DNA from 2 places in the Pseudobacillus badius genome. Region 1 is predicted to be linked to the other one. Evidence: riboswitches for the same ligand, from Rfam matches in the RefSeq annotation. Region 1 holds a riboswitch; the other holds the start of a gene.
The links. A riboswitch is a leader RNA that binds a small molecule or an ion and turns the genes downstream of it on or off. The one in region 1 is predicted to bind lysine.

Region 1 (15,808 bases):
TTGCTCCGCCTGTCAACGTTCCTGACTTCAACTTACCGAATCACCTTCTCCTGTTCTCTGGCATACAATAAAAAAGAATCTTCATGGCAGGCGATGAATCCATGCCCATGAACCACAGGCAGGTGTAACATAATGCGAAGAAGATATAATCCTTACTCTTTACCCCCGTGGCTGCGGACAGTGCGGGCCGTCTGCTGTCAGCTGGCCGTTCCCTTTTGTATTTTCCAGGGAATACGGACGATCTTTTTTCCAACGACATTTGATGTCATCTTGCTTTCGATTTTAGTGCTTCTTGCCGTGGCCCTTTATTTGGAATGGTTTTAAAAGACGTCTTATAGCAGGCGTCTTTTTTATTTAGACGGCGCTTGGCAGTACATGAGAAAACAGTTGAATACAATAATGGCCCGACCGGCTAATCAGCAGCCTCCAACATGAAAAGATAGCTGTTTCTTGGAATCGCCAACGGTAAATAAGGGAACTCTATCACCAAGACCGCTACAGCCGGAAGAGGACGATCAGCGGCTTGGGATTCTTTTTTTACCATCACAGTGACGCTAAGCATTCTCTATTCAGGTTCTTTCGTCTTTACCATCACTGATTTACTTTTGCGGAGGTCTGCTTCATGCGCTATTCAATTATGAAAAAAGCTTTGATCGGAAAACCCCTGAAAACGAGTGAACTCGGGGAACAAAAACTAAGCAAGCTAAAGGCGCTTGCGATTTTATCATCAGATGCTCTTTCTTCCGTCGCTTACGGACCGGAACAAATTTTAATTGTTTTGTCTGCGATTGGCCTGATTGCCTTTTGGTACTCCCTCCCCATTGGCATCGGCGTGTTAGTCCTCCTGACTGCCTTGATTCTTTCATATCGGCAGATCATCCATGCTTATCCTCATGGCGGAGGAGCTTATATCGTCTCCAGAAGCAATCTTGGAGAAAATGCCGGGCTCATTGCTGGAGGCTCCTTGTTAGTAGACTACATTTTAACTGTTGCTGTCAGTGTATCGGCCGGAACCGATGCTTTAACATCTGCTTTTCCGGAACTGCACGGCCACAATGTCATCATCGCGTCTTTATTAGTTGTTTTCATCACCGTTTTAAATTTAAGAGGAGTCACAGAATCCGCTTCTATTCTTGCTTACCCGGTGTATTTGTTCGTCTTGGCCTTGCTTATTCTATCAGCAGCAGGCGTATGGCAGATTATCAGCGGGCAAGTGCCGGCTGACTTGCACTCGCCGATCGGAACGGCCGTGCCGGGCATCAGTTTGTTTTTATTGCTCCGGGCTTTTTCATCCGGCTGTTCCGCCCTTACCGGCGTTGAGGCTGTGTCCAATGCAGTGCCTAATTTTAAAGAACCAGCCGCCAAAAACGCGGCTAATACTTTAGTAATGATGGGCGTGCTTTTAGCCATGCTTTTCTCGGGCATCATGTTTTTAGCCTATTGGCTGGGAATTACCCCAAAAGCTGAAGAAACCGTGGTCTCGCAAATTGCCTCTCAGGTATTTGGGAGAAATATTATGTATTACTTCGTCCAAGGAACGACAGCGCTCATTTTAGTGCTGGCTGCCAACACCGGTTTTTCCGCATTTCCCCTGCTTGCTGTTAATTTAGCAACGGATAAATACATTCCGCGCATGTTTCTGATGCGGGGGGACCGGCTCGGCTATTCAAACGGCATCGTCACCCTTGGAATCATGTCTATTTTGCTTATCATTGCCTTTGGCGGCGAAACAGAACAGCTTATTCCATTATATGCAGTCGGTGTCTTCATCCCTTTCACCCTGTCACAATCGGGAATGATTGTCCGCTGGCTGAGAGAAAGGCCTCCAGGGTGGACACGTAAATTAATCATTAATTTGATCGGCGCATTAATTAGTTTGACAGTGGTCATTATCTTCTTCTCCACTAAATTCTCTCAAGTGTGGCCGGTTCTTATTTTTTTGCCGATTATTATTTGGATGTTTCATCGAGTTAAAAAGCATTACGAGGCAACCGGAGAACAATTGAGGATGAAAGCCGGCGAGGAAGCTTTACGGTTCAAAGGAAACGTCGTCATTGTTCCAGTTGCGGGAATAACAAAAGTCGTTGAACAGTCGTTACACTATGCCGAACTAATCGGCGACACAGTGATTGCTGTTCATGTTGCCTTCGACCGTGAAAGCGAGAAGCGAATGGAGGAAAGGTGGGAAAAGTGGAAGCCCAACATCCGGCTTGTCACTCTTCACTCCCAATACAGAAGTTTAATGAGGCCTCTTGCACGATTCATTGACCTAGCTGTAGAGAAAGCAAATGAAAAGGAGCATACACTCACCGTGCTCATTCCCCAATTTATTACGAAAAAAAGATGGCAGGATATCCTTCATAATCAATCGGGGCTGCGCTTAAGGGTTTATCTTCTTTACCAGAAGAACGTGATTGTTACGACAGTTCCTTATCGGTTTAAGAAATGAGCCGCTGCATCATCTTTCAACCAGGCGGAACGGAGCGAACAGGGGAGCCTGTTCATTTCGTTCTGCCTGTTCCTTGCTCCAGGTGGACAAGCAGATACACAGGCTAAAAGCCTGGAGGAAAAATTAACCATTGCCAGATTGATAGGAATTGTCTATAATTTTAGTGTCAATTAAATATTCCCATTTACCGATGGGATAGAGGCTGCAGTTTATATGAGTAAAGCGGACGAGAAGCAATGACATCTGTGACTCCGCTCGAAAGGATACACTGCCGAAGTATGGACCGGTCATTGTCTGTTCATGCTGGGGATGTTTCCGAACAGGGGCATCACTGTCGCGTTATTTAACGTGGAGGGCTATCTTCGGAAGGATTAAACGGACTCGTTCACAGCCGTCGATCTTCTTCGACGGCTGTTTTTATTTGCCCTTAACTTGACTCAATCTTACATCACGAAAAGGAGTGCAGATTATTGAGTAATACAGAAACATCCAACCCGACTCAACTGAAAAGGACTTTGAAAGCGCGCCATTTAACGATGATTTCGCTTGGAGGATCAATCGGGACAGGCATATTTTTAGCGAGCGGCGGAGCGATTCACACTGCCGGTCCTGGAGGGGCGCTGCTCGCTTATGCCGCAATTGGGTTAATGGTTTATTTCTTAATGACGAGCTTGGCAGAAATGGCGGCTTATATGCCGGTAGCCGGTTCTTTTAAAGTCTATGCTTCAAAATTTGTAGATCCAGCTCTCGGCTTTGCCATTGGCTGGAATTATTGGTACAACTGGGCCATTACAATTGCGGCAGAGCTTGCTGCTGTTGTACTGATTATGAAGTTTTGGTTCCCTGACAGCCCTTCCGTGATTTGGAGCGGCCTTGCCCTTCTCATTATGTTCGGCTTAAATTACCTGTCTGTAAAAGGATTTGGAGAAGCAGAGTTTTGGTTTTCACTCATTAAAGTTGTTACAGTCATTATCTTTATTATCACAGGAATAATGATGATTTTCGGCATTATGGGAGGAGAAGCGATCGGCTTTAAAAACTTTACCCTGCAAGATGCTCCTTTCAATGGCGGATTCCTAGCTATTTTAGGTGTGTTCATGGCCGCCGGCTTTTCTTTTCAAGGTACGGAGCTCCTCGGAGTAGCCGCCGGAGAAAGCGAAGATCCGGAGAAAACTATCCCTAAAGCCATCAATACTGTGTTCTGGCGGATTTTACTCTTTTATATTCTGGCGATTCTTGTTATCGGATTGATTCTTCCCTATACAGATGAACGTCTGTTAAGTGATTCGGTGTCTGTCAGTCCATTTACACTTGTTTTTGAGCGGGCCGGCTTCGCATTTGCTGCTTCTGTTATGAATGCGATTATTCTTACCGCTGTTCTGTCCGCAGGAAACTCAGGTATGTATGCCTCTACCCGTATGCTGTGGGATTTAGCCCGCGACGGACAAGCTCCTAAGTTTTTGGCGCGTCTCGATAAGAGAGGGGTTCCGGTCAATGCGCTTATTTTTACTGCATTAGTCGGCTCCTTGGCATTCTTGACCACCTTTTTTGGAGACGGGGTTGTCTATGTCTGGCTGTTAAATGCTTCAGGAATGGCTGGATTTGTCACATGGCTGGGGATCGCTATTAGCCACTACCGTTTCCGCAGAGCCTTTATTGCTCAAGGCGGGGACATTCATACGCTTCCTTATCGTGCGAAGTGGTTTCCAATTGGGCCATTGCTAGCCTTGATTCTATGTACGTTCATTATCTTAGGACAAAATTTCCCGGCATTCATCGGTGGCAACATTGATTGGAACGGGGTGCTCGTTTCTTACATCGGCCTTCCTTTATTCCTTGCCTTTTGGCTCGTTTATAAAATCAAACACAAGACTAAGGTCATTCCTTTGGAAGAATGCGATCTTAGCAAAGAATAATGATCGGCACTTAAAGCATGGCAGCTGAAGAAAATCGTTTTCTTCAGCTGCTTATTTGTTTATTGGCATCGTCTGCATAAAGGCCAGCAGCCGGCAAGACCATTCAATACATATCTTCTCCATTTTCCTTCAGCTCTGTTACAAAATATTCAATATTCTTCAGCTGCCAATAATTTTGCTGAAGCCTGCGCGTATAGTGATATTCATTTTGCTTCCGCTGGCCTGAAAAGTAAGCCGCAGCCGTTTCATACGTTGCTCCTGGATAAGCGATATAACTCTGAAACAAGAGCCTCTCCCCCTTTTTCAACGGAAAAAAACTAGTGTAACGGTTGAACAAATCTTTCGCTAAAGCTGATCTTTCGGGATAGCCATCGAGCGTGTGTACAAAATACGGGATTAAATCATGAATGGGCGTTGCTCTCCGGGATTGCTCTAAATTAATAAAATACCCGCCTCCTTGATCCATAAGAAAGTGCCCTGGATCGAGCTTTCCGTGAATTTGGACGGTTCTCTCCTTCTCCTCTTCTTCCGTCGCCTCCTTCCAAGCTTTTAATTTTTCTTTGGCATAGAAGAAGGCCTGGCGGATATCCGTATAGTAAAGGCAGAATAACAATTGAAATGGCGACATATACACCTCTTTTTCCGAAAGCTCAAGAAATTGCTCTAAATGCTCTTCTTGTCTTTCCCACAAGTTCTTCGTCCGTTCATACTGCTCAATTCTGGCTTGCTTTGATACAGGCACGTCTGCGGACGAAACAAGATGCAGTCTGGCCGTCTCCCGCACCATTTTTTGTTCCATCTCTGTCACCTTTTGTCCGCCGCTTTCAATCCAGGGCATCAAGTAATAAATATATGAACCATCTAAAACCCCGTAGCGTCCATCCAAAGTAGGGTAAACCGGAACAAATCGGTGATATCCCGCCTGGTAAAGTTTTTGTATATGAAATAAGAAGTCCATCCCTTGGGCAGAAGGAATTCTTTTTAAAGCAAACGTCCCTTTATCCGTCAAACCTTTTTGCACATGGCCGATTGTCTCTATATGCACGGGGGTTAATCCATAGCTTTTCCAAATAGTTGAATAGGGCTGTTCCACTTTCTTCACCCGCTTTATAAAAAAATAAGGCTGTCCCAACTTTAATCGGGAACAGCCGGATCATCAACGAGTCTTCGGTATATAGAGCGCTTGACCTTCCTCAATGCTTTGGCTGGTCTCTAATTTATTTTCCCGGACTAAGTCAGCCACTGGCAATTCATATCGTTCAGCAATTTTCTGCAAGGTGTCCTCTCTTTGAACAAGACACACTTTCCATGTTACAGCCTCTTCGGACTCTTTCCTTGCGAAAAAGTCGGCTAGAGACATCGTTTCCGTTTTCTTTAGGCCAAATGGCTTCTTCTTTTTCTTCTCTTCCGGTTCTTTAGGCGGCGATTCATTCATGTGTGAGGATTCAGAGGAGGAAGACTCCATCGACTCAGACACATTCGGTGATTCATGAACAGGAGCCGGTTTCAGCTCAGACGATTCCATCAAGTGCTTGTTTTCTTCATTTGCTGCTGGATGATTCTTCATATTTACCGGTGCATTAGGAGGAGGCTCCTGTTGTTTTTCTTTTCTTTGCTCTTCTAACTGAATAAACGGATTTTCCTCTTCTTCCAGCACCCCCGGCTGCCTTTTCACTTCTACAGAAAAATCAGCCTCTCGTTCTTTTCCTTCCAGACCTTCTGCCGGCTGGACATCAAGCTTTAAAATCGAAAACTCCGGTTCTTCTTCTTTGTCCTTTTTCCTTATGCCTTCCGCTTGCTCTTCCTCTGCGGCTGGCCATTCTTCAACTTCTTCATTCACTGGCGTTCTTTCCACTTCTGCCTCTTCCTCCATCACCCCGGAGATAGATAAATCCACTGTTAATTTTAAGTTTGCTTTTTCAGGAAACTCATAATCAAACGAATCAATGTAAATTTCGACATCTTCCATTTTAGCGATTCGTGATTTCGGGATGGTTATATCAATTGGAAAGTGGTGAAAAAACTCACACTCATTATCGCCCCTCTCTAATACTTGCTGGACATATTTATAGGTATACGTATCCGCTTGTTCTGATTGATGTTGTCCCGAAGGTGAATATTCCCCAGAAAGTTCTAAGAAGCCATGCATTCGGATAAACTCATCTGCTTCCTCAGTTTGAATTTGAGGATCAAGAGAAATAGAATATAACTCTCCCACTTCCTGGCCATTAGTAAATCGTACGGTTTCTTCTAATGAAAATCGCAAATACGACAGATCTTGAGATGTCACTTTACTTCCTCCTTTCTAATCACTCGGCTTATACGATACAAGCAGGATAAATAAAGGCATGAAGCTGCCATTCATTTTCTTTCACAATTAATATGTATGACACTATTCATGAAAATATGAAAGATTGACTGATCAATTTAAAAGAGACGAAACACCTGTTGACTATGTACCGGTGAGGTTTAGCTGAATGACAAAAGGCGATTGGAAGGATCTTAGTCTGCCCCCTTTTTGATTTTCTTTGAATTGAACTGCTTTTCGAGAGCACACTCCTCCTCTGCAGGACAAAAAAGACGACAGGCAAACTCGAATTCTATCGAGTTTGCCTGTCGTCTGAAATCCGCCGGCTATGTGCCGGCGGGCTGGTCTCTCGCTTTTATTTCTTTAAGCGGCTGAACGCCTTTTCGGCAGCCGCAATCGTACGTTCGATATCCTCGTCTGTATGTGCGCTGGATAAGAACAATCCTTCAAACTGAGACGGCGGCAAAAAGACACCTTCATTAGCCATCTCCCGATAATAATCGGCAAACAGTTCAAGATCAGCTGTTTTGGCTTTTTCATAGTTAGTGACTCGTTCATTAGTGAAGAACAAACCAATCATCGAACCCGCTCGGTTAAATGTAACTGGGATGCCGTGCTTATGCGCCGCTTCGCTTAATCCTTCCTCTAGGCGATCCGCCTTGCGTCCAAACTCCTCATACATGTCCGGTGTCAATTGACGGAGCGTTTCCAATCCAGCCGCCATGGCCATTGGATTTCCGGAAAGTGTACCTGCTTGGTAAATCGGACCGCTTGGGGCAATTTGGTTCATAATGTCCGCTCGGCCGCCATAAGCGCCAACTGGCAGCCCGCCGCCAATTACCTTGCCAAGACAAGTAAGATCCGGCGTAATGCCAAAGAATCCTTGAGCGCAGTTATAGCCGACACGGAAGCCTGTCATGACCTCATCAAAAATAAGGAGGGCACCGTACTCGCTTGTTACTTCACGCAATCCTTCTAGGAAACCTGGCAGAGGCGGCACGACTCCCATATTGCCGGCAACAGGCTCGACAATCACACAAGCAATGTCATCGCCAAATTGCTCAAAAGCGTACTTTACGCCCTCAAGGTCATTATAAGGAACGGTAATTGTATTTTTCGCTACGCTCTCTGGCACACCTGGGCTATCAGGCAATCCAAGCGTGGCTACACCAGATCCTGCCTTGATCAGGAGCGAGTCTCCGTGGCCATGATAACAGCCTTCAAACTTCACTATTTTACTGCGCCCGGTAAATCCGCGTGCCAAGCGAAGAGCACTCATCGTTGCCTCTGTGCCGGATGATACCATCCGAACGACTTCAATAGACGGAACCCGTTCGATCACAAGCTTCGCTAATTCATTTTCAATCAAAGTGGAAGCACCAAAGCTTGTCCCGGTCTCTGCTGTCTTTTTTAAAGCTTCAACAACTTGATCATTCGCATGTCCTAAAATAAGCGGTCCCCATGACAAGACATAGTCGATGTATTCATTACCGTCAATGTCCCAAATTTTAGAGCCTTTTCCCCGCTCCATAAAGATAGGGTCCATGTTGACAGATTTAAAGGCACGAACCGGGCTGTTGACGCCCCCTGGCATTAACTGTACGGCTTCTTGAAAAGCCTGCTTTGATTTTTCGTAAGAACGCATAAAAAGACCTCCTTATTTTTCACTCAGCCAGCGGGCTGCATCTTTAGCAAAATACGTAATAATTAAGTCCGCTCCTGCCCGTTTCATGCTGATCAGCTTTTCCATAACAATGGCCTTTTCGTCGATCCAGCCATTTTGGGCTGCTGCTTTCACCATGGAATATTCGCCGCTTACGTTATAAGCCACAATCGGCAATGTAAATTCATTTCTCATATCACGGACAATATCTAAATAAGAAAGTGCTGGTTTCACAATAAGGAAATCTGCTCCTTCTTCCACATCAGACTCCGCCTCACGGAAGGCTTCCAGCCGGTTCGCAGGGTCCATCTGATACGTTTTGCGATCACCGAACTGCGGAGTGGATTCTGCTGCGTCACGGAAAGGCCCGTAAAAGCTGGAAGAATACTTCACTGCATAGGACATGATCGGCACATCTGTAAAGCCGGCTTCATCCAATCCGTGGCGGATCGCAGTAACAAATCCGTCCATCATGTTAGATGGAGCGATAATATCAGCGCCTGCTTCTGCTTGGCTCACCGCTGTTTGAACCAGCAAGTTCAATGATGGATCATTCAGCACCTTGCTGCCTTCTACAACCCCACAATGGCCGTGGTCGGTATACTCGCACAAACAGGTATCAGCAACAACGATCATTTCCGGATAATGGTCTTTAATAAAGCGGGTCGCTTGCTGCACAATGCCGTGATTATGATAAGCGCCCGTTCCTTCAGCATCTTTATCAGCCGGCACGCCAAATAAAATGACCGACTTTAAACCAAGTGAGACAATTTCATCCATTTCTGCTTTTAAGCGGTCCATTGATAAGTGAAAGACACCTGGCATAGAAGGCACTTCATTTTTAATATTTTCCCCTTCTACAATAAACAACGGATAAATAAAGTCTTCCTTGTGAAGATAAGTTTCCCGCACAAGCGCGCGCATATTAGCAGATTGACGCAGGCGGCGATGACGTTTAAATTGCAGTTCCATTAGTCTTCTTCCTTTCTGAAATAGCGGGCAATCGCCTCTGCCAGCGATTCGCTCGTATAAACCTCCGGGCAAATCTGGGTATGAAGGCCAAAACGGTCCGCTTCTTTTTTCGTTACAGGACCAATACAGGCTACAACAGAGTCCTGTAATGTATGAATATTCGCTTCTTCTGCCGCTTTCATGAAGTGACGGACAGCTGAAGGGCTCGTAAAGGTAAGGACGTCTGTCTGATTGGATGTCAATAAATCCATTACGTGCCGTTTTTCCTCTTCAGGAAAATAGGTTTCGTATACTATCCATTCATCCGCCATCATTCCTTTTGCTCTCAAAGCATCAGCAATCGCTGTTCTGGCAAGATTCCCCTTAGGAATTAATACCTTCTCCGCCTTGAAATGACCGCGGCTGATTTCCTCCGCAAACTGATCAGCAGAGAACTTTTCCGGAATATACTCCGCATGAAATCCATAGCTTTGCAGCACCTCTGCCGTTTTCGTGCCGATGGCTGCAAAGCGGCTTTTTATGACAGTGTTGTAGTCGATCCCTTTTTCCTTCAACTGCTGAAAAAAGAAATCGACACCGTTTTTACTCGTTACAATAATCCAGTCGTATGTAGGCAATTGCTGCAGCCTTTTCGTTTCCTGCCCGTCAGAAAAGGAACGAAACGCAAGCATGGGAACGAAATGGACCATTCCTCCAGCTGCTTCTATTTTATCAATAAATGAGGCTGCTTGTCCTCTTGGACGGGTCACTACTATATGCTTGCCTGAAAGCGGCTGGCTGGACGTCATTGTCCATCCAGCTCCGCTTTCACCGTCTCAATTAATTCTTTTGCGCCGCGCTCTGAAAGCAATGCTGCTGCTTTCACACCTACAGCTTTCGGCTCTGTGCCTCTTACAGTTTCTTTATAAATCGTTTTTCCATCCGGTGAAGCAACGAGAGCAGTCAGTACCGTTTCTTCTCCGTCCGCTGCAGCGAATCCGGCGATAGGCACTTGGCAGCCGCCTTCCATTTGATGAAGAAAAGCCCGCTCTGCCGTTACCGTTTTCACCGTTTCCTCGTTGGAAAAAGCAGCAAGCAATTCAAGCAGCTCTTCATCGTCCTCCCGGCATTCAATAGCAAGCGCTCCCTGGCCTACTGCCGGCAAACAAAGCTCCGGCTCCAAAAACTCTGTGACAACGTCAGAAGCCCAGCCCATGCGTGATAATCCGGCAGCAGCCAAAATAATTGCATCGTATTCTTCAGTCTCCAGTTTTGCAAGCCGCGTATCAATGTTGCCGCGAATCCATTTAATCTCCAGATCCGGGCGAACAGCTAAAATTTGGGCGCTGCGGCGCAGACTGCTTGTGCCGACAACTGATCCGGCTGGCATATCCTTGAGTTTTACATGGTTTTTAGAAATAAACGCATCACGATGATCTTCCCGCACAGGGATACAGCCGATCGTTAACCCTTCTGGCAGCTCAGCAGGCATGTCTTTCATGCTGTGGACAGCCATATCGATTTCTTTATCATACATTGCCTGTTCAATTTCTTTCACAAACAAGCCTTTTCCGCCTACTTTAGACAGCGTAACATCCAAAATGCGGTCGCCTTTTGTGACAATCTCCTTGACTTCAAAATCATACTCTGGCTTGAGCTTTTTCAATTGGCTGATCACCCAGTTGGTTTGTGTTAAAGCCAATTTGCTTCGGCGGGAGCCGACAATAATTTTTCGCATAATATCCTCCTGCTTTGCTTTTAAGTGTACCAAAAGTGAAACGATGAAAATCGGCTCACCAAGAAAAAGTTAATTAAAATAATTAAAAAGGCAGCAGCATTTAACAATGCCAATGATTTGCCATAAAGCCCCTTGCGAACTTTCAAGTAAAGATAAATGCCGTAAATAATCAACAGAATAAAAGATGTGATAATTTTAGCGTCATACCAGCTGACATCCGGAAGTTTAATAAACTTCCAGATCACCCCAAGAATTAAGCTTAGCAACAGCATCGGCACGCCGACTGCATTTGATACATACGAGAATTTCGTCAGTTGCTCCAGATCACCAAGGCGCCATAGACGCTGGCTCCATTTCTTCATTTTCAGCAGCCGATACTGCAGCAAATAGAGTGCTGAAAAAATAAAAGAAAGAGAGAATGCTGCATACGACAAAATCGCCATCGTAATATGAATGAGCAGCAGTTCAGAAACAAGCCGTTCCGCCATCGCCTGCGATTCCATTTGTACGGGCGCAAAGGTGTGTATCGCCATAATCGCAAAGCCGATGATGTTGGTGAAGAAAACTGTAAAATCCATTCGCAGCAGCCGGTTAATGACCAATGACAGTGTAATTAAAATCCAAGCATAAAAATAAAGCCCTTCAAAAAGGGTGAGAACCGGAAACCGGCCGGTCTTGAACACATATAAAAACAAAAAAATTGTTTGAAGAACCCAAACAATCGATAAAGTCCAGAAGGCGACTTGATTCGCCTTCCGGTTCTGATTTAAAAAGTCGATAAAATACAGCATAACGCTGAGCGCATATAAAATTACCATCAATTCGTGGAGCCTGGCCATTCCTTGTTCAAACATCAAGTAACCCCGCTTACACTTGGAATAATGGCTTTGTCTGAACTTGCTGGATCGGACGTTCTGCTGTTTTCAGCTGCTTCTCTGCTTTCACTTCTTCTTCAATATTAAAAATTTGTGTAAACAAAGCCAGCTTTTCAGCCGAGCGTTTATCGCCAGCGAGTTCTTTCGCCTGTAAAATCGGATCCTTCAACAGCTGATTGATAATACTTTTTGTATGCTTATTCAATACTTTTCGTTCACGGTCCGTTAAGTTAGGCATTTTCCGCTCAATGCTGACCATCGTTTCCGCTTGAATAGCAAGTGCTTTTTGACGCAGAGCAGAAATCACCGGAACCACGCCAAGCATGTTGATCCACTCGTTAAAAGCGACAATCTCTGCTTCAATCATCAGTTCAATTTTTTCTGCAGCTTTCTGACGTTCGGCCAAATTCGCTTCTACAATGCCTTCTAAGTCGTCAATGTCATACAGAAACACACTTTCCAAATCGGAAATCGCTGGATCGAGATCGCGCGGCACAGCAATATCAACCATAAACAACGGTTTTCCTTTGCGCATTTTTTCAACGACTGCCATTCTTTCTTTTGTGATGACGTAATCGTTTGAACCTGTAGAGCTGATTAAAATGTCCGCTTCTACGAGAGCGCATTGCAGTTCAGCCAATGTTTTGGCATGGCCGTCAAATTTCTCGGCAAGCACCTCCGCTTTTTCAAACGTCCGGTTGACGACTGTCACCTTTGTTGCCCCGCTGCTATGAAGGTTCTGGATCGCCAGTTCCCCCATTTTTCCTGCACCGACAACGAGAACGTGCTTGCCGGCAAGATTCCCGAAAATCTTCTTGGCGAGCTCCACAGCGGCATAGCTGACAGACACTGCATTGGCTCCAATTTCTGTTTCCGCATGCGCTTTCTTAGCCAATGTGACAGCTTGCTTAAATAAATGGTTAAACACGGTGCCTGTAGCCCCGAGTTCCTGGCTTCTTAAAAAGCTTGAACGTACTTGTCCCAAAATTTGTGTTTCGCCCAGCACCATCGAATTTAAACCGCTTGTCACCTTTAATAAGTGCTCAACGGCCGCTTCCTGTTCATGAATAAATAGAAAAGGGGTGAACTCTTCCTTTTCCATTCCAAACCATTCAGCTAAAAAGTTTTTAATATAATAACGCCCTGTATGGAGCTGATCGACGACCGCATAAATTTCTGTCCGGTTGCAAGTGGAAAGAATCACATTTTCCAAAATGCTTTTTTGCTTACGGAGCTCTGACATGGCTTTTTCCAAGTCCGTGTCCTGAAAAGATAATCGTTCACGTATCTCCACTGGGGCTGTTTTGTAGTTTAGTCCCACCACAATAATATGCACGTTCTCAGCACCCCCATAAAAAATCTGTTACATTCATTATAACACGGAACAAATTTTCCTTATTCACAAATTGTGAACATATGCTAACATTAAAAACGATAAACCTGTTTAAACCCACTAGTTAGCGTATCAAAATAGGAACTAAGATTCAAGTTAGGAATATAGAAAGCGGGGAAACTATTTTATGAGGCAGCAGCGAATTTTTCCGGGAATTATTTTAATCGGATTTGGTTTATATTTCTTCTTGCAGCAAGCTGCTATCGTCTGGTTTCAGCCCTTCCTAAGCTGGCCAACGCTTTTCATTGTTATCGGCTTTGCCTTTTTGGCAGATGCCTACAGCGGCCGGGAAGGCAACAGTATCTTGCCCGGTGTTATTCTCACTGGATTCGGCATTCACTTTCATGTAGTCAACCATTTCGGCTTTTGGTCCAACGATACCGGGGTCTTTATTCTCATCATTGCATTAGGCTTCCTGCTTCAGTATCAAAAAACGAGAAACGGCCTGTTTCAAGGGTTGCTGTTTCTTATTCTTGCCATGATTACGCTGTTTTATGACAAAGTAATCGAATGGCTCGGCCTGCTTGAAAACCGGGCTCTTTCCCTTTGGCAGTTTTGGCCTGTCATTTTAATTGCCTTTGGCGGGTATTTGCTGTTTGTCAAAAAGAAATAAAGTGAGCGATTGTTATGATAAAGAAATTGAGCCGACAATTTAAATATATGCTGTTAAAATTTTTTAGAATTCGCAGCAGCGCCCATAGCATTTCTATCGGCTTTGCTTTGGGGGCTTCCATTAACTTTGTTCCCTCTTTCGGGATGGGGTTATTAATCTCTATTGCTTTTGCGAAGCTCTTTAGGGGAAATACGGTCGCTGCCTTTTTAGGCGGAGTGTCTTTAATGGGCATTTTCCCTTTTCTTTTTTACTTAAACTTGGTCACAGGACAGTTTGTGTATCCTTATGAACTTGGCGAAATGATTGAAAGTGCCGTGGAGGAGGCTGCTTCCTGGCAGGCAACTGCTGCGGCAGGGTTCTCAGTCGGGCGCACATTCATCATCGGCATGCTAATCAACATGATCTTGTTTATCGGGTCTTTTTACCTTGCTGTTTACGTCATTTTCAAACGTTATCAGAAGCAGATTTTACATCTTCTATATGTCAAATGGGTAAAGCAGTGATAAATAAAAAAACGGCCTCTTTCTCGCTAGAGCAGATCTAACGAGAAAGAGGCCGTTTTTGATGAATGGACATATAGGAACGTCTAGCATACTTCTAAGTTACTATACTTGCAGCCAACCGACATGGGACCGATGCCGCACCGGTCCCCGTCCTATAATTGGATCACCAGCTTTTTAATCAGCTGGCCAGCCATCCTCCTCTATTTCATTCTTTTGCGAATAACTCCCCAGGCTTCGTCTTTTCCTTGCCCTGTTTCGGAAGAGAAAACAACAATGTCATCTGCCGGGTTGAATTCAAGTTTTTCTTTCACTACTTTTAAGTGCTTCTGCCATTTGCCTTTCGGTATCTTATCCGCTTTAGTGGCAACGACAATGACCGGAATGTTGTAATGCTTTAAAAAGTGGTACATCATAACATCATCTTCCGTAGGAGGGTGTCTTAGGTCAACGATCAGCACACACGCTCGCAGCTGTTCTCTGGTCGTTAAATACGTTTCGATCATTTTGCCCCAAGATTCACGTTCTTTTTTGGACACTTTCGCAAAGCCATAACCGGGTACATCCACAAAATAAAGGGCTTCTTCAATTTTATAAAAATTAAGCGTCTGCGTCTTGCCCGGCTTGGAAGAGATGCGAGCCATGCTTTTGCGATGGATCATTTTATTAATAAAAGATGATTTTCCAACATTGGAGCGGCCGGCCAGCGCAAATTCCGGAAGAGAATCTTCCGGATATTGCGCCGGTTTGACCGCGCTAATAACGAGTTCTACTTGATTAACCTTCATAATTATCACCTGTCAGCGCTACTTTTAATACATCATCCATATGAGAAGCAAGAATAAATGTTAAATCGTTGCGCACGCTTTCTGGAACATCTTCAATATCTTTTTCATTATCCTCTGGTAAAATAATCGTTTTGAGCCCTGCTCGATGGGCGCCGAGTGATTTTTCCTTCACGCCGCCGATTGGCAGCACACGGCCGCGAAGAGTGATCTCTCCCGTCATCCCGACTTCCCGGCGAATCGGACGGGCTGTCAGTGCTGACACCAAAGCAGTAGCCATGGTAATGCCGGCAGATGGCCCGTCTTTCGGCACAGCGCCTTCCGGTACATGAATATGGATATCATATTTTTCGTGGAAATCTGATTCAATATCTAATTCTGCCGTCTTAGACCGGACATAACTGAAAGCAGCCTGAGCAGATTCTTTCATCACATCTCCAAGCTTCCCTGTTAAAATCAGCTTGCCTTTCCCCGGCGACAGCGACACTTCGATTTGCAGTGTGTCTCCGCCTGAAGCTGTATACGCAAGACCGTTCGCCACTCCGACCTGATCCACTGTTTCCGCTTGTCCATAGCGGAAAATGCGCTTGCCTAAAAACTCTTGCAGGTTCTTGCTT
Region 2 (15,808 bases), 490 kb from region 1:
TCTCTTGTTTATTTTGTACGGAAACAGAAGAAAAAAGGAGAAAAAAGAAGAAGTATAAAGATGGAGCAGCGATGGATGCGCGCCGGAACTCCGCTATGCTAAAAAAAGATGTATGCCGGCTATGTTATTCAGACACAAGGGCAACTTCAAGAAAGCTGTATGTTGGATTTCAAGCAGGTAAATAAGGCTTGTTAAGAAATAAATGGTTTACACTCCCTCGAATAGAGGCAAGCACGCGGCTTTTAAAAATGAATACACTAGTATTGACAAAGCCGGGCTTTTTCGTAAATACAGGGAGGGAGAAGGGCATGCACTATTTTGTAAATAGAGAATCTGCTTATATGATACCAGCTTACACGGTTCCCAATTACTTTTATATCGCGCCAGAACATGCTTATTCGGGCCGGCAAATGGGCAGCTCGCCATTAGTCCTTAATCAAAATAGCCGGCGAAAGGAATGTGTGACGCAAAGAGAAGTTGAATTGATGAGAAATGAGCGTAGCCTTTGGGAGGAGCATGTTGCCTGGACGAGAATGGCCATCATCAGCCTGACGTTTAATCTTCCGGATGTTAACTTTGTGATCGCTCGTCTTTTGAAAAATGCTGGTGACATGGGTGAAATGTTCCGGCCGATTTATGGAGAGCCTGCCGCTAAGACATATGCAGCCTTGATTAAGGAACATCTTCTGGTGGCAGCAGATCTGGTCAAGGCAGCTTTAGCCGGCAACACACAGGCGGCTGAGGCAGCCGAACGAAAATGGTATGCCAATGCAGATCAGATTGCCCTTTTCCTTAATAGTGTGAACAAATTTCTGCCAAAAGAAAAAGTGAGGGAAATGTTCTATCAACATTTAAACTTAACGAAGCAAGAAGCTTTGTATATGATCAATAAAGACTACCAGAAGGATATTGCTGTATATGATGAAATCGAAAAGCAAGCCAGGGAAATGGCGGATATGATTTCAGATGCAATGATCAAGCTCTATCCGGATTTGCAGAGGTAGAGGAGAAAACAGAAGGGATCGTTTTGACAGATATTTTCGAGGGCAGCCGTTTGGTGGATATGAACTCAAACGATGCTTGGAGCAGTAAATAGAAAGAAAACACAAATGAGATATCCCTCGTTTGTGTTCTTTTTATGCTTGTTACTGTACGAGGAGCTACTATGCTCAAGAGGCGGCGGACAAAGGCCGGTGTTGGTGTGAAATAAGAAAGGAGCTGACTTTTATGCGGAAGGCATAGGGGTCAGCTCCTTTTTCCATAAACAGGTTTCCTTTGACCAAGTCAGTCCAAGGCTCGGCTCATGAACAAATCATCAGAAAAGCTTTTTAAGAAAAAACCTTTTCTTCTGTATTCAGCAATTGCAGTGTTTGCTGCAGGGCTTGTTGTTCTTGGTCATTTAGAGGAACCATCGGCAAGCGAACACCGCCGACAGGGACTCCGTTTAAATTCAATGCTGCTTTTACAGGTGATGGACTTGGTGCAGAAAATACCGCTTTGATGATAGGAAGGAGGCTGCGGTGGGCCAGAGCAGCTTCTTGGAGCTTCCCATTCTTAAAGTTTTCAATCATCATCTGCATTTCATTCCCAATAATATGCGAAGCAACTGAGACGACCCCAGTGCCGCCAATTGATAATACTGGCAAGGTCAAGCCATCATCGCCGCTGTACAAAGAAAAATCTTCAGGTGTTTGGCTGATAATTTCGGTCATGGCCTCTAAATTGCCGCTGGCATCTTTAATGGAGACGATATTTGGAATGCTTGACAGGCGAACGACCGTCTCAACAGACATATTGGCAACGCTTCGTCCTGGTATGTTGTACAGCATAACCGGTAATGGCGTGGATTCTGCCACCGCCTTAAAATGTTGATATAGTCCTTCTTGAGATGGCTTGTTATAGTAGGGAACAACAAGCATAATTCCATCGACTCCTGCTCTTTCTGCAAGGTTCGTTAAGTGAATAGAGGCTCTTGTATTATTGGAGCCGGTACCTGCAATGACAGGCACTCTCCCGTTTACAACCTCAACCACAAATTGGAATAACTCAGCTTTTTCTTCTGTCGTTAGCGTAGGGGATTCACCGGTTGTTCCGGCTACCACTAAACCGTCTGTTCCATTATCAATTAAATGATTGATTAAATTTTTGGCGGCATGAAAATCAACCTCCCCATTTTGAGTAAATGGGGTCACCATTGCAGTTAAAATTTGTCCAAAGTTCATTGCTTCTCCACGTCCTTTATTTTTTTTATGCAATAGAGGGAGAAGGGCGCTTCAGTATTCACGCAAAAAAGCAGCAACGAGGCTTCGTTGCTGCAGTAGAAACAATTATGTAGAAAAATTATTTCTGTGCGTAAGATAGCCCTCCATATAGTTTCCTATATGACAGTTCTGTATTTATTCAATAACAGAACCAGCTTCAAGAAAAATGAGATTCTTTTGGCTTCGGCAAATTCCCCTTTTCACAATCCTCATCGGATCTCATTCTCCTCACATTGCGTACTCATGGTCTTTGCGCCTCTATCCTTACTTCAAAAAAAGATTGAAATAAGTAAATATTTAATTAGACTTCATAATATCAGTTTTTTGGCTGAATTGCAATGAAGAGTTGACCATATGTCTAAGTGTTTGAATGAAGTGAAGGGATATAACAATAAAATTATGGTAAAATTCGATAATTATTTATTGTTAAACGATAAATAATAAGCTAAAATCAAGTTTACACTAAATAAGTGAGGTGCTTCTTATGAAAAGTGGTTCAACACTTTTTTTGAAGCTGGCTGTTTTTCTGATTGGAACACCAGTTTTTGCCTTGTGCATATTTTGGCTGCCTTGGATCGTCAATGAAGCAGTGGAACATATTCCGAAGCTGGCTTATTTGCAGTATCCCGCTTTAACAGGCATGTATGTAACAGCCGCAGCGTTTTTTGCTGCACTGTATCAGGCATTCAGGCTTTTGAGCTTTATTGACAGAAACGAAGCTTTCTCAGAATTGTCTGTAAGGTCGTTAAAGAATATAAAATATTGTGCAATTGTCATCAGTGTTTTATATGTATCAGGTATGCCGCTCTTATATCTCGTGGCGGAGGCAGATGATGCGCCGGGTCTCCTTATTCTTGGACTGGTCATTATTTTTGCCTCAACGGTCATCGCCGTCTTTGCGGCTGTTCTCCAAAGACTGTTACAAGAAGCTATTCATATAAAATCAGAAAATGATTTAACGGTCTGAGGTGGAAAACATGGCAATCGTAATTAACATTGATGTGATGCTAGCTAAAAGGAAAATGAGTGTAACGGAACTTTCGGAAAGAGTGGGAATCACAATGGCGAATCTTTCTATATTGAAAAATGGAAAAGCAAAAGCCATTAGATTTTCAACTTTAGAGGCAATTTGCAAAGCGTTAGAATGCCAGCCGGGGGACATTCTGGAATATCGAAGCGAGGAAGAGGAATAGTTTTCATATGGAAAGAAAGATTTCTTTTTCTGGCATTTGATGAGTTAAATTTATAAGAAACTTTGGAGGCTCAATTTATGAGAGCAGTAAAGCAGCTCGTTTATTTTGGTTGGGAGCAGGCTTTGTCATGCTTGTTTCCGGTTGTTATTTTTGCCTCTTTGGCTTTTACACAAATCGTGCCGCTTCCCTTCCTGCCGCGGTATGACTGGCTCCTCATTATCTGTTTGCTGATGCAGTGGGGAATGGTGCGTGCTGGGCTTGAAACGCGGGATGAATTAAAGGTCATCACATTGTTCCACCTGATTGGACTTGCTCTTGAAATTTTCAAGGTACATATGGGTTCCTGGTCTTATCCAGAGGAAGGATATTTCAAAATTTTTGGAGTGCCTTTATACAGCGGGTTCATGTACGCAAGCGTAGCGAGCTATCTTTGTCAGGCTTGGAGGAGACTGGGGATTGAACTTGTTAAATGGCCGCCGCTTTGGAAAGTTGTTCCTCTTGCCGCTGCAATATATTTAAATTTTTTCGTGCATCATTACTGGATGGACGTTCGTTGGTGGTTATCCGGACTGGTAGTTATCGTATTTTGGCAATCCTGGGTCCTATATGAGGTGAATGGCACTCGTTATCGCATGCCGCTCGTCCTTTCATTTGCGCTCATTGGTTTTTTTATATGGATAGCCGAAAATATCGCCACCTTCTTTGGAGCTTGGAAGTATCCAAACCAAACCGATGCATGGAGTCTCGTTCATTTAGGAAAGGTGAGTTCCTGGCTCTTATTAGTAATTGTCAGCTTTCTGATCGTAGCCGCTTTAAAGCAGGTGAAGAGAAAGAGCTCGGCTGGGATGGATACGGGTCAAACTCTGTAACTGTTAACGGCTTTTTGATCTGAAGTATGTGAATATAAAGAGACAATCCCGAAATAACATAGACGGCTAACGGATTCTATAAGGCACAACGCCAATCAAAACAGAACTCCTGCTGAATGCTTTATGTGTTCAGCGGGAGTTTTCTGTTCTTTAAGCAGGAATAGATAACAGAACAGACAGCGAATTCAACCTATTTTTGCTAAAGCTTGATCTATTTATTAGCATTTCCTTTCTGAGTTAGATTCCCTCTCAGATTGCATGCCGTTTAAAGAATGATTTATCATGCGATTGGAATAATACCAATGTATAACGTCAAAACAGGAGGGTCGCCAAAATGAATAAACAGAAGTTAGCTGTCCATGAGTCTTTAGATTTGCATGAAGTGATTAATTTCAAAACCCTTTGTCTGGCAAAGTCAAAATTAATGCAAGGGCTGGTTTTTGACCAGGATCTCAAGAGGCTTATGCAGCAAGATGTTGAACACTCTATACAAGCACTTGCCGAATTGCAGTCTATCTATGAACGGGCATATTTCCAAGCTCCTGTCCCCCAAAACCGCCCAACACCAATAATTGATGGAAAGGAAGGAACCATTCATTGAACCATGACTACTTAGATCCGGTCAACTCCTTGCATGTACCTGAGATGGCAGACATGACATTTGCAGTGGATTTTTTGCTTCGTGCCAAAGAAGGTGTTCGAAACATAGCAGCCGCATTGACTGAAACGGCGTCTCCTGATGTAAGGGCCCTCTTGCGCAAGCAGTTAATGGAAGGCGTTTCTTTGCACCAGCAAATTACAGAACTCATGATAGATAAAAAATGGTTTCACCCTTGCGAACTAACTGAACAGTACCAACTCGACCAGCTCTCAGCCAATAATACGATAATGGTTGGAAAAATGAATCTATTCCCGGCTGAAACCAACAGAAAAGGGATGTTTGACCGGACACCTGATGAACACTAATACTGGAGGCTGTATAGCATGAAGGCAGTGACGTACCAAGGCATTAAACAGGTGGAAGTGAAAGAAGTGGAAGACCCGAAGATCCAAAAGCCCGATGACATGATTATTAAAGTAACCAGTACAGCTATCTGCGGTTCTGATTTGCATTTGCTTCATGGCATGGTTCCTAATCTGCAAGAGAATTATGTGATTGGCCATGAGCCGATGGGAATCGTTGAAGAGGTTGGGGCGGAGGTGCATAAGCTGAAAAAGGGAGACCGGGTGATTATTCCTTTTAACATTGCTTGTGGAGAATGTTTTTACTGTAAGAATCATTTGGAAAGTCAATGTGATCATTCAAATGATCAGGCGGATATGGGAGCTTATTTTGGTTATTCCGGTACAACTGGCGGTTATCCAGGCGGACAAGCGGAATATTTGCGGGTCCCGTTTGCGAATTTTACTCATTTCAAAATTCCGGACACCTGCGAAGAACCCGATGAAAAGTTAAGTGTCATTGCTGATGCTATGACTACTGGTTTTTGGAGCGTTGATAACGCGGGCGTCAAGGAGGGAGATACCGTTATTGTTTTTGGCTGCGGCCCAGTCGGTTTATTTGCCCAAAAGTTTTGTTGGTTAAAAGGGGCAAAACGTGTAATTGCCGTTGATTACGTCCATTATCGTTTGCAGCATGCCAAGCGCACAAATAAGGTAGAGATTGTTAATTTTGAGGATCATGAAAATACAGGGAATTATTTGAAAGAAATCACTAAAGGCGGAGCCGATGTTGTGATTGATGCTGTCGGTATGGATGGGAAAATGACTGACCTGGAATTCCTTGCTAGTGGAATGAAACTTCAAGGCGGGGCATTTAGTGCGTTTATCATGGCTTCACAGGCAGTTCGAAAGGGCGGAACAATCCAAGTTACCGGTTTTTACGGCGGAAGATATAACGGCTTCCCGATGGGGGATATTATGAACCGCAACATTAATATCCGCTCTGGACAAGCACCCGTTATCCATTACATGCCCTATATGTTCGAATTAGTTTCAACGGGAAAAATTGACCCGGGAGATGTTGTAAGCCATGTGCTGCCGCTCAGTGAAGCGAAGCGCGGCTATGAGATCTTTGATGCCAAGACAGATAACTGTATAAAAGTTGTGCTGAAACCTTGAGAAAGGAGGCTGGAAAAATGAACTATGCCTTACATGAAGTTCTTGAAGTGCAGGAAATGGCTGCTTTTAAAACAGTTTGTTTAACCAAGTCCAAAACCATGAAAGCGTTAGTGACGGACCAGCGGCTAAAAGAAATTATGCAGCAAGATGTTGATTTGTCTACTAGGCAATTACAAGAATATACCTCCATTTTATCCAAGGCAAACCAGCAGTTAGGAGATGAGTGAAAATGAATTCAATAATTGAAAAACTAACTGGCATGGATGCGCTATCTGACCAAGTTGTTGCGATGGATTTGTTAATTTCCGCTAAAAGCGGGGTCAGAAATTATGCAATGGCCGTGACCGAAGCGGGCACGCCTGAAATTAAAGAGATGCTAACCCGGCATTTAGCGGAGGCATTAGATATGCACGAACAAATTTCCGCATATATGGCCGAAAGAGGATGGTATCATGCTTGGGATACAACTGAACAAATCAATTTGAACTTAGGTAATATTCGTACAGCACTCGACTTGCCAACTCTCTAGCACAGTTACAGGAACAGTTTGTTATTCAATATATAAACTGTTCCTTGCCTCTTTTCCGGATGGCGCATCTTCACACCCCGAATCCTCCTCTAAGTTTGACTGCAGCTGCTTGCTGTGCGGCAGTCAGGTCTTTCGCTGGCCTGTTCTTCTTTCTCCGCTTCTCCCCCGGTAAAACCTGGGTTCTCTAGGGCTCTATATAACTCACCGTTGACCAAACATACAGACACCCGGAAATAGAATAAGCTGAAAAAGCATGTTTATGCCATTCAGTAAATTGATTGCCAATTATATATTTACTATTCGACAGTTACCGACAATATCTCCGCATACCATTCTTTACAATAAGTAGACAGCCCTCCCTGCAGCAAGGGGGGCCGCAGAGAGGAAAGCCAGCTTACACCTTATCAAACATACAGCAGGGAACGCGGCAGGCTGTTTCACTTCGATAGCATGATCAATTTTAAGGATGACCCTAAAAGACGAGCGGGGGGTGTGAATGGTATCGAAGAGGAAGTTGTAATTGATAGGAATGAACATTCAAACAAGGCTATTAACTGCATAATTCCTTAGGCAGACCTGTGTTTTTTGGGAAAATACTTAGTTGGAGGATGTGTGAGTGAAACGTAGAGTTTTTGGCATGGTTATTTCAGTCTTTATTATTATTATCATGTTCGCTATCACCATTAAAACGAATTTTATTTCTAAAGATAAAAGAACAGATGGTACCGTTAAATTCGAAGAATACTCTAACGGTACAATAGAAGATTCATCTGATGAACTAGTGGCAGCTGATTTCAACTCTAAGCTAAAAAAGGGTACTATGGTACCCAGTTTTAAATTAAAGAATTTGTCTGGCGAAACAATAAGTCTATCTGATTATAAAGGAAAGAAAATACTGCTTAATTTCTGGGCATCATGGTGTCCGCCTTGTAAGGAAGAGATGCCGTACATACAAAAGTATTATGAAGAAAGGGCAGATAAATCGAATGTAGAAGTTATAACAGTCAATATGACTAAGCATGAGCAAGGGGATATTGAAAGAGTTGAAAAATTCATTGAGGAACAAAAATTAACTTTTCCTGTCCTATTAGATGAAAATGGTGAAATAATGAATTTATACAACATTAGAGCTTTTCCAACAACGTATATAATCAATGAAGATGGAATGATAGCTGATATAGTTAGTTTGCCTTTGGATGATAAGATAATTGAAGATCTGATCCATGAACAACTCTAAGTTATCTGTCGTTTTCATCAGAAAGCACTAACTGTTATTGGTGTTTTTATTGATTCAAACTGCTGTAAGGCTATTTTGGAATATCTTAATGGAAACTTTCAAGTGACTTATAGCACTACCCTTGGAGCGGTTTAGCCTATAAAAAGTTTGAAGCAAGCGAAGAGCATAATGGAGTCAGTAAGGGATGGACTATGAGCAAAGGAGCGGAATTAAAAAGTAGCAGTGAGTATCCTTCAATAAAGAGGGAGAGAAGTAATGGATGTTATTAACAGTTTATTTTTGTGAATGATCAAGAAAGGGGGAGTCCTGTGGATGAAAAAAATCTTTTTAATGTTCCTGTCATTGTCCGTTCTTTTCATTATTATAAATGCTCCGGTCATTTTTCAAGAAGGCAACCCTATTCCACTCGCAGTTGGTATAGCAAAATTACATACGACGGATCAGAGTGTTGTCAAAATAGACGGTGAAAACAAAAGATATGTAACAAAAGCCGACTCTCAAGGAAACCAGCCATTTCTTGATTTGATGAGCTCAAAGAAATGGGTCTTTAAAGAGCAGGCTGGGGCAGGTCTGTTCTTTACTAAAGGTGAGAAAGAGTTGATTGTCGAAAGCGAAATGTATACATCGAAGTATAAAATTTATACATTAGACTAAAGGAATAAAACGTATAAATAAGCCCCGATCTGTTTGGACAGGGGCTTATTTGTATGTCAAGATTCTTCGTTTAGGATCACTTTTGCCCGAATGGGCCGTTCTCCATATTTATACATTAATGAAACCAATTCGTCCCGATCAATCAAGGCTACGTTATTGGCCATCGCTAAATGCTCTGCCTGCTTAGTGAAATAGCGATTGGTCACAACCATGCCTTTTGAAGCTTTATATATTGCTAAGGCACCTACTACTTCTTGTACAGCCCTAACCCCTATTTTTTTGCCATCTCCATAACATTTGGCTTGAACAATACTTCGCTGTCCTTTCTTACTCAAAATTAAATCCGCACCAAAATCGCCGGCGCTTTTCGTTACTTCCGTGCGGTAGCCTTGCTTCTCAAATAATGGAACCAAGAAGTGTTCAAATTCATGTCCGTTTAAACAATCAACATCTTCAATGTGAGAAGAGAGGTAGCGGCGGTTTCTTAAAATCACCATAAAAGGCTTCCCAAATAGAAGATAAGCGCCATAAAAGAAGCCGATTATACAAAGTGGAATCAGGATGTCCGCGCTGTTTTTTGCTTGAGGGAGAAGGGCCACTAAGATAATCAATAGTGCAGGAGTGGCGATATGTTTATTCCGATGCCTTTTCCGCCGGGCCATAGAATCACCTGTTTTCTTTTTTCTTATATATGCCCAAAGAAGATGGAAGGTATTCGGAACAATACAGCAGCGGCATTTCCGCCATAGACATCAATCACAACTTCATTTTTATCTGCTCATGCTTTTTTATTTTCAATAGGATGCGGGTGGAGAGCTTTTACTGATAGCTTCTGCATAAACAATATAACGGCATATGCCAAAATCGAAATGCTGAGGACAGATGGCAACAGCCTTGGTGAAGGTTATTTTTAAATAATTTTCCATATTTGGATGAATTGGGAGCTATCCGATGATCACCCGCTCTTTTGGATAATGATAGTTTTCCTGCGGTGTTCCCTTGCTCAATAAAAAGATAAAGGACAAAATTCCGATCCTGCCAATAAACATCAACAAGATAATGACACATTTCCCTGCAGAACTTAACTCCGGTGTGATCCCCATTGACAATCCCGTTGTCCCGAAGGCGGAGCTTACTTCAAATGAAATTTCCATCAGAGAAAACGGTTCGGTTGCAGAAAGGGCAATGGTAGCGATAAAACAGATAAAAAAGGCTGTAAAGGTAACGACAAACGATTTTCTCACATCTTCTATATGCAATTCACGCTTAAATACTTTTGTGTTCTTGTACCCTTTCGCGAAAGAATAAAGAAACAATAGGTTTACCGAAAAAGTGGTTGTCCTTACGCCTCCTCCGACAGAACTGGGAGAAGCGCCAATAAACATTAAAAAGGCTATCACCAGTAAGGTGGGGTCGGAAAATTCACTGACGTCCATGGTTGCCAGCCCGCCATTCCTTGTCGTAGCGGATTGGAATAAAGCGTAAAAAAAGGATTCGTGCCAGCTTTTGCCTTGAAAAAAGTGATTGGCTTCCAGCAGCAAAATCATGATGGTTCCAAACACAAGCAGAGAAAAGAAAGTAATGGTGGTTAATTTGGTATACAGGGAAAAGAAAGGCCCTGATTGATTTTTCTTGCTGACCATGAAATTTTTTAGCTCAATCAGTACCGGGAAGCCGATAGCTCCCAGTATTAATAAGATAATGTGAACAAATTGGACAAAGTAATCCTGGGCAAAGGGGACCAGGGAGCTGCCTGTAATGTCAAATCCGGCATTGGTTGTAGCACTAATTGCTGCAAATAGTCCTTGGTAGTATGCTTCCTGCCATGTTGGGAAATAGTTCAGAAAATAGGTGCCTAATATCATTGTGCCAATCAATTCTATTAAGACAATGATGGCTAAAATTTGCCTCATTAAATTGACCAGTCCAGACAACTGGGATTGATTCTGATCGGTCATAATTAATTGCCGCCCTTTCAAGCCAATCCGCTTGCGGGCAAGCATCCAAATAAAAGTACCGAGTGTCATAATGCCAATGCCGCCAAATTGAAGAATGAACATTAGAATAAAAATGCCCGCGGTACTGAATGTGTCGACGATGGGGACAACAGACAGGCCCGTTACACTAATAGCGCTCACGGCTGTAAACAGGGCGTCCAGAAAAGATAAGTGTACTCCTGGATTTAATGCGATAGGCAAGCTAAGCAAGGCAGTAGAAACAATTGTAGCAATCAGATAAAAAGCTACAATGATTTGAGACGGCTTTAAAGCCTTTTTTCTTATAATTCTCATGATGAAAATAGGACTCCTTTGTTCACTGATTTCTCACAGGATAAGTGCAGTGTTTAGCTAAATTTATCTCCCATTCCCTAAGGGCGTAATCAACAAACTTCACAATGAATCCAGCATGCTTGATAGTATAGTGTCCACGCTTCTTTTCTATAATAAACGAATTCTCCTGATCATCAAGTAACTTTTTATGTCAAAGCAGCGTGCGGCCGAGCGGGGAGTGCAGGGTGTCGAATGCTTAAAAAGATAAGGGGCCGGGAAAGATAAAGATTTACTGATGGATCGAGAACTGAAGAATTGGCTCATATAGAAATGCCGGCAGTGACTGCTGCGGAAAGCGTCCGCCTTCATTCTGGTCAGCCGGTTGTTGAGAAGAAAAAAGGTCTGTCTCAAAAAGTCGTTTTTCATGATCTTTTGAGATAGACCCTTTTGCTTTTTATTCATTATTCCAAAAGAACATGGCCGATAAAAAGGTTATTCGTGTGAACTGTAGAAATAAATAAGAGCATGAAAACATGTAAGGGGGAAACGAAATGATTCACAAAGTCGGCCAAATTATGCTTTATGTAAATGATCAAGATGACGCGGTGAAATTTTGGACGGAAAAAGCAGGATTCACTGTTATTTCTGAAGAAGATAACGGTCAAGGAATGAGGTGGATTGAAGTTGCTCCAACAAAGGAGTCAGAAACGAGTATTATTCTGCATAACAAGGAATTCGTTGCTAACATGTCGCCTGGATTAAATCTTGGCACACCTTCGTTAATGTTCTTCACGGAAAATCTTGATCAATTACATCACGACTTATCAAATAAAGACATCATAGTCGGAGAAATTGTAAATATGCCTGCGGGAAGAGTATTTAACTTTGCAGATAGCGAAGAAAATTACTTTGCAGTTATGGAAAAGAACAAATAGGCCAGGCTTCTCAGGCAGAGCGGTTTGACGAGATATAGTTGCCGGCAAAAATAAAGAGAAGTTTTTTTCTTGCTTTAAGAGCAATTTGTTTTGCTCTTTTTCTTTTGGAAGGGGGCGCAATCCTGCCCGGCTAGAGTCCGTTACACTGACAGCAAGGAGGACGGGAAACCGTGCTGATAAAGAAAAACAGGATAAGACCAGAATGGGGGAATTCCTATGGCGAATCAAATCATTCAGTTGTATGAGTATCATGCTTGGGCTAATAAGGCTGTTTTTGAGCATTTGCGAAAGTTGCCTGAAGATAGATGGCAGAAGGACATAGTAAGCGTGTTTCCATCTGTTTGTCATGTTCTGGCGCACATTTATGCAATGGACACGATGTGGCTCAGTGTTATGAGGGAACGGCCGTTTAACGAGGCGAGAGAGCTGTTGATGCAGCTGCTTGATGAATCAAGCAGGGAGAGCTTGGAAGGCATGGAGAAGCGATTCATTGAAACTGAAAATAAGTATCGGGATTTCTTGAATATAGCGGATGTTGAGAAGATTATTCCCCTCTCACATCCTGTACACGGCTCTATTGGCACCCCGTTGTCAGACTTAATACAGCATGTGGTCAATCACGGAACCTATCATCGCGGCAACCTGACGGCTATGCTGCACCAGCTCGGCCATAGCGGTGTTCCGACCGATTATGTCTTTTATCTCTATACAGTATGAGAACGGCAGCCTTCCGCATTCATGAAACAGGCAGGCCGCCAACAAAGCTGACCTTCTGATCGGGCCCTAGGAAGACAACAGGAAACGCGCGATCAACATTCAATGAAGCCGATCATTGTTAGTATCGATATACAATGTGCCATCTTTTTGCACTTCAGCATAAAAGACGTCTTCAATAGAGTGAATACCGGCGGACTTTAGCTGCCTGCTTAACCATTGGCGGTTTAGATTTAAGCTTTGTAAATGGTCATCGTTTATTTCTCCATCTGAAATAACAGCTGCCGGAATGGAGAAGATATCTGTGCGAGCTTGTTTCAGGTTCACACCACTCTTTGCTGCCGGCTGTTTTGCTTCTTTTTTCATAACGGAGAGGCTGCCATCCGTCTCAAGAATTGCATAGTCAACGTCAGAAATTGAAAATACATTTTTCTTTCACAGCAAACTATTTAGTGAGTCTAAATCCAGCCGGGCCTTGCGGAGAGCATGCTCCATTATTTGACCTTTCCTAATCATTATAATTGGATTCCCGACAATAGCATAACGGGCTGTTTTGGATTTTATATCTAAAAACCCAAGCAAAATAGTGAAAACCGTCCAACCGGCAAGTGCGATTAAGCCATTGCGAATGCTGAACGAAGGATCCACCGCAAGAGAGGCGCCAATGGTCCCGATGGAAATAGCAGACACAAAGTTGAAGAAGGTCATTTGTGAAATCTCTTTTCTTCCCATAAGCCTTGTTAAGGCCAGTAAGGCAATAAATGCAATAGCCAGTCTAAGTAGCAGTTCGTCAATTGCCACTGGTTGGACTCCCTCCTTAAGAAAGTGGATTATAGTACGTTATTGTTCCAACTTTCTAGTTTCTCATGCAGCGATTTTCACAGCAGGCTATCGGCACCTGCCGAAGGGGGCTTGTTCTCTCTTGCAGGAATCTCCAGGGCTGTTATCCATTTGTTTTTAGCAGCTTAAACGCCTCAGCTACTTTCCGGGCAAAAGATAAGGGAGGTTCCACGGACTGAAAGTGGACATAGAGGATATTCGGCTTCGTGTACAGCCAATGATTATGCAGAGCACTTCCTATGATCCCGCTTTTAACAAGAGCATTTGTGAATCGGGGAACTTCTTCCTCAAGAAGTACCATTTCTCCGAGATTAAGCGCATTGCCTTTCTGATCTAATGACTCAAACATTATTTCAGCATGAAGTTCGCCGCGGCTTGGCCGCCCTTGAATGGTTACATGGAGATCGCGGTCCATCTCTACAGAACAAACGCTATGTGTGATCGTCGGCTTTTTATTAAATACTTGAGCGTATTGCTGGCATAGCATGTTGAAGTTAACCATTAGGCAACATCCTTACTATTTTTTATACAATGTATGTTGATGTGCTTATTTGGCAGCTTGTATAAGAAAAGGTTGTTGATGGGGGAGGACTGGAGTGACTGGAGGAGAACGAGGGGCACTTAATGGAAGAAGATGAGATTTGGCTACTCATCAGCTGGCGATTTCAGCATCGAAGTAGATCTTTAGGTGAAGCCCCCCTTGTTGCGGATGCATGAACTAGGAGGCAGAGCGTTCACATACATATCTGCAATTTATACAAGAAATACGAGGTGATTTCATTGTTTACGATTGAAAAATATAGCCATACAGTGAAGGAAAGCTTACAAAGAAGCTCAGAAGAATTAATTCAACAAATAAGAAAAACGCTTGATTTTAATTATTACGATCAGATTGATTTATTGGATTATACGGCATTTATTCAGCCGCATGAAATTTCAATCGTGATGTACTCTATGGATAGGAACGCAAATGAGGTTTTTTATCAGGGAAGTGAAAGCAATATTTTTGCGGGCAGTTATGACCTAATAGAGGATGTTGAATATTTTAATCTGCTTGATGACCAAGAAGGTGAATTTTGGGCGTTTTATGAACAGCATGAGGAAGAGATCTCCAAAATCGAAACACAAATAATGGTAGATTGGTTCAAAGATTGCTGGAAGCGAGCAGGCGGAGAAAGGGTTAAATTACAGTCCTATTTCAGCTTCCATGATTATGATCATTGCTTTGATTTGCAGAATAATCAATGGATAACTGACGGAGACAAATGGTTGGACTAAAAACGGAAACTAGAAAGCCTGCAAAAAGATCTGTTTGTTTAGTTGGCCCCTATAATCGGTTAATAGGAATACCAGGGGAAGCGTCTACCTGAAAGGCAGAAGAAGAGCTTCCTATTTTAAGTGGAAAGATCAGAAAACCTGGAGGACCTCCCTTTAAAATGCTTATGTGCATTCCGACAATCATTCGGACAGGCTTTTTATGTTGTGTAAAACGATTGTTGTGAGCAAAAGCAGGGAGAAAATCATCGAGAAAGCTAAGAGAACAAATTTTATAGCCCGGGCAATAGTTGCTTAAAAATTGCGTGGGATTTCTCAGGGAAGGCTCCCAGCAGCATCTATTCGGGTTCAGGAGGAGAGAGTAGTAAAAAGTACTTCAGCATTAATAGCTGCCATAACGAAATGGAAGAGAGATGGAATTTGAGCATGGAACAACAATTATATAACCTGGTAAAAGATTTAATTGAGCAAAGATATCCTCACGGCTGGGGAGGAGCCGCAGCCGTTCGCGTGGAAGATGGAACGGTTTATACGAGCGTTGCGCCAGAGGTGATTAATGCTTCTACGGAGCTGTGTATGGAAACAGGCGCAATTTTAGAAGCGCATAAATTTAAAAAGAAGGTAACGCATTCTATTTGTCTTGCAAGAGAAAATGAACATGCCGAATTAAAGGTTTTATCCCCATGCGGTATATGTCAAGAACGTTTATTTTATTGGGGACCGCACGTGCAATGTGCGATCACCAATCCTAAACAAGCAGTGATTTTTAAAACACTGCAAGAGCTTCAACCGTATCACTGGACAGACGCCTATCATGATGAAATGGCGGAAGAATGGCGCAAACGATAAAGAGACTGGTTTCCCAACATAAACAGCCCCTGTCTTTCAGCGCCTTCAATTAGTAACACTT

Region 2: linked by a shared signal. The riboswitch ahead of dapA (4-hydroxy-tetrahydrodipicolinate synthase) and the one ahead of B1A98_RS05825 (amino acid permease) in region 1 are both predicted to bind lysine.

What each region holds. Positions count from the first base shown of each region.
Region 1 covers NZ_MWMM01000002.1:532,651-548,458, forward strand. Annotated here, with positions in the region: gene B1A98_RS05815 (hypothetical protein) at 133-324, shown strand; gene B1A98_RS05820 (APC family permease) at 623-2,449, shown strand; lysine riboswitch at 2,638-2,816, shown strand; gene B1A98_RS05825 (amino acid permease) at 2,920-4,365, shown strand; gene ysxE (spore coat protein YsxE) at 4,469-5,458, opposite strand; gene spoVID (stage VI sporulation protein D) at 5,522-6,655, opposite strand; gene hemL (glutamate-1-semialdehyde 2,1-aminomutase) at 7,029-8,318, opposite strand; gene hemB (porphobilinogen synthase) at 8,331-9,308, opposite strand; gene B1A98_RS05850 (uroporphyrinogen-III synthase) at 9,308-10,096, opposite strand; gene hemC (hydroxymethylbilane synthase) at 10,093-11,025, opposite strand; gene B1A98_RS05860 (cytochrome C assembly family protein) at 11,046-11,879, opposite strand; gene hemA (glutamyl-tRNA reductase) at 11,893-13,236, opposite strand; gene B1A98_RS05870 (LiaI-LiaF-like domain-containing protein) at 13,421-13,906, shown strand; gene B1A98_RS05875 (DUF2062 domain-containing protein) at 13,921-14,409, shown strand; gene yihA (ribosome biogenesis GTP-binding protein YihA/YsxC) at 14,610-15,194, opposite strand; gene lon (endopeptidase La) at 15,184-15,808, opposite strand, start outside.
Region 2 covers NZ_MWMM01000002.1:40,803-56,610, reverse strand. Annotated here, with positions in the region: gene B1A98_RS03265 (amino acid permease) at 1-58, shown strand, start outside; gene B1A98_RS03260 (hypothetical protein) at 486-1,004, shown strand; gene dapA (4-hydroxy-tetrahydrodipicolinate synthase) at 1,329-2,222, opposite strand; lysine riboswitch at 2,351-2,530, opposite strand; gene B1A98_RS03250 (DUF2975 domain-containing protein) at 2,746-3,228, shown strand; gene B1A98_RS03245 (helix-turn-helix domain-containing protein) at 3,239-3,454, shown strand; gene B1A98_RS03240 (DUF817 domain-containing protein) at 3,532-4,323, shown strand; gene B1A98_RS03235 (hypothetical protein) at 4,658-4,924, shown strand; gene B1A98_RS03230 (spore coat protein) at 4,921-5,289, shown strand; gene B1A98_RS03225 (zinc-dependent alcohol dehydrogenase) at 5,308-6,444, shown strand; gene B1A98_RS03220 (hypothetical protein) at 6,462-6,671, shown strand; gene B1A98_RS03215 (spore coat protein) at 6,674-6,973, shown strand; gene B1A98_RS03210 (peroxiredoxin family protein) at 7,590-8,210, shown strand; gene B1A98_RS03205 (hypothetical protein) at 8,523-8,864, shown strand; gene B1A98_RS03200 (restriction endonuclease) at 8,921-9,361, opposite strand; gene B1A98_RS03195 (TrkH family potassium uptake protein) at 9,809-11,155, opposite strand; gene B1A98_RS03190 (VOC family protein) at 11,686-12,069, shown strand; gene B1A98_RS03185 (DinB family protein) at 12,286-12,786, shown strand; partial or broken gene B1A98_RS03180 (DUF421 domain-containing protein) at 12,886-13,584, opposite strand; gene B1A98_RS03175 (DUF1259 domain-containing protein) at 13,727-14,125, opposite strand; gene B1A98_RS03170 (hypothetical protein) at 14,404-14,901, shown strand; gene B1A98_RS03165 (cytidine deaminase) at 15,319-15,747, shown strand.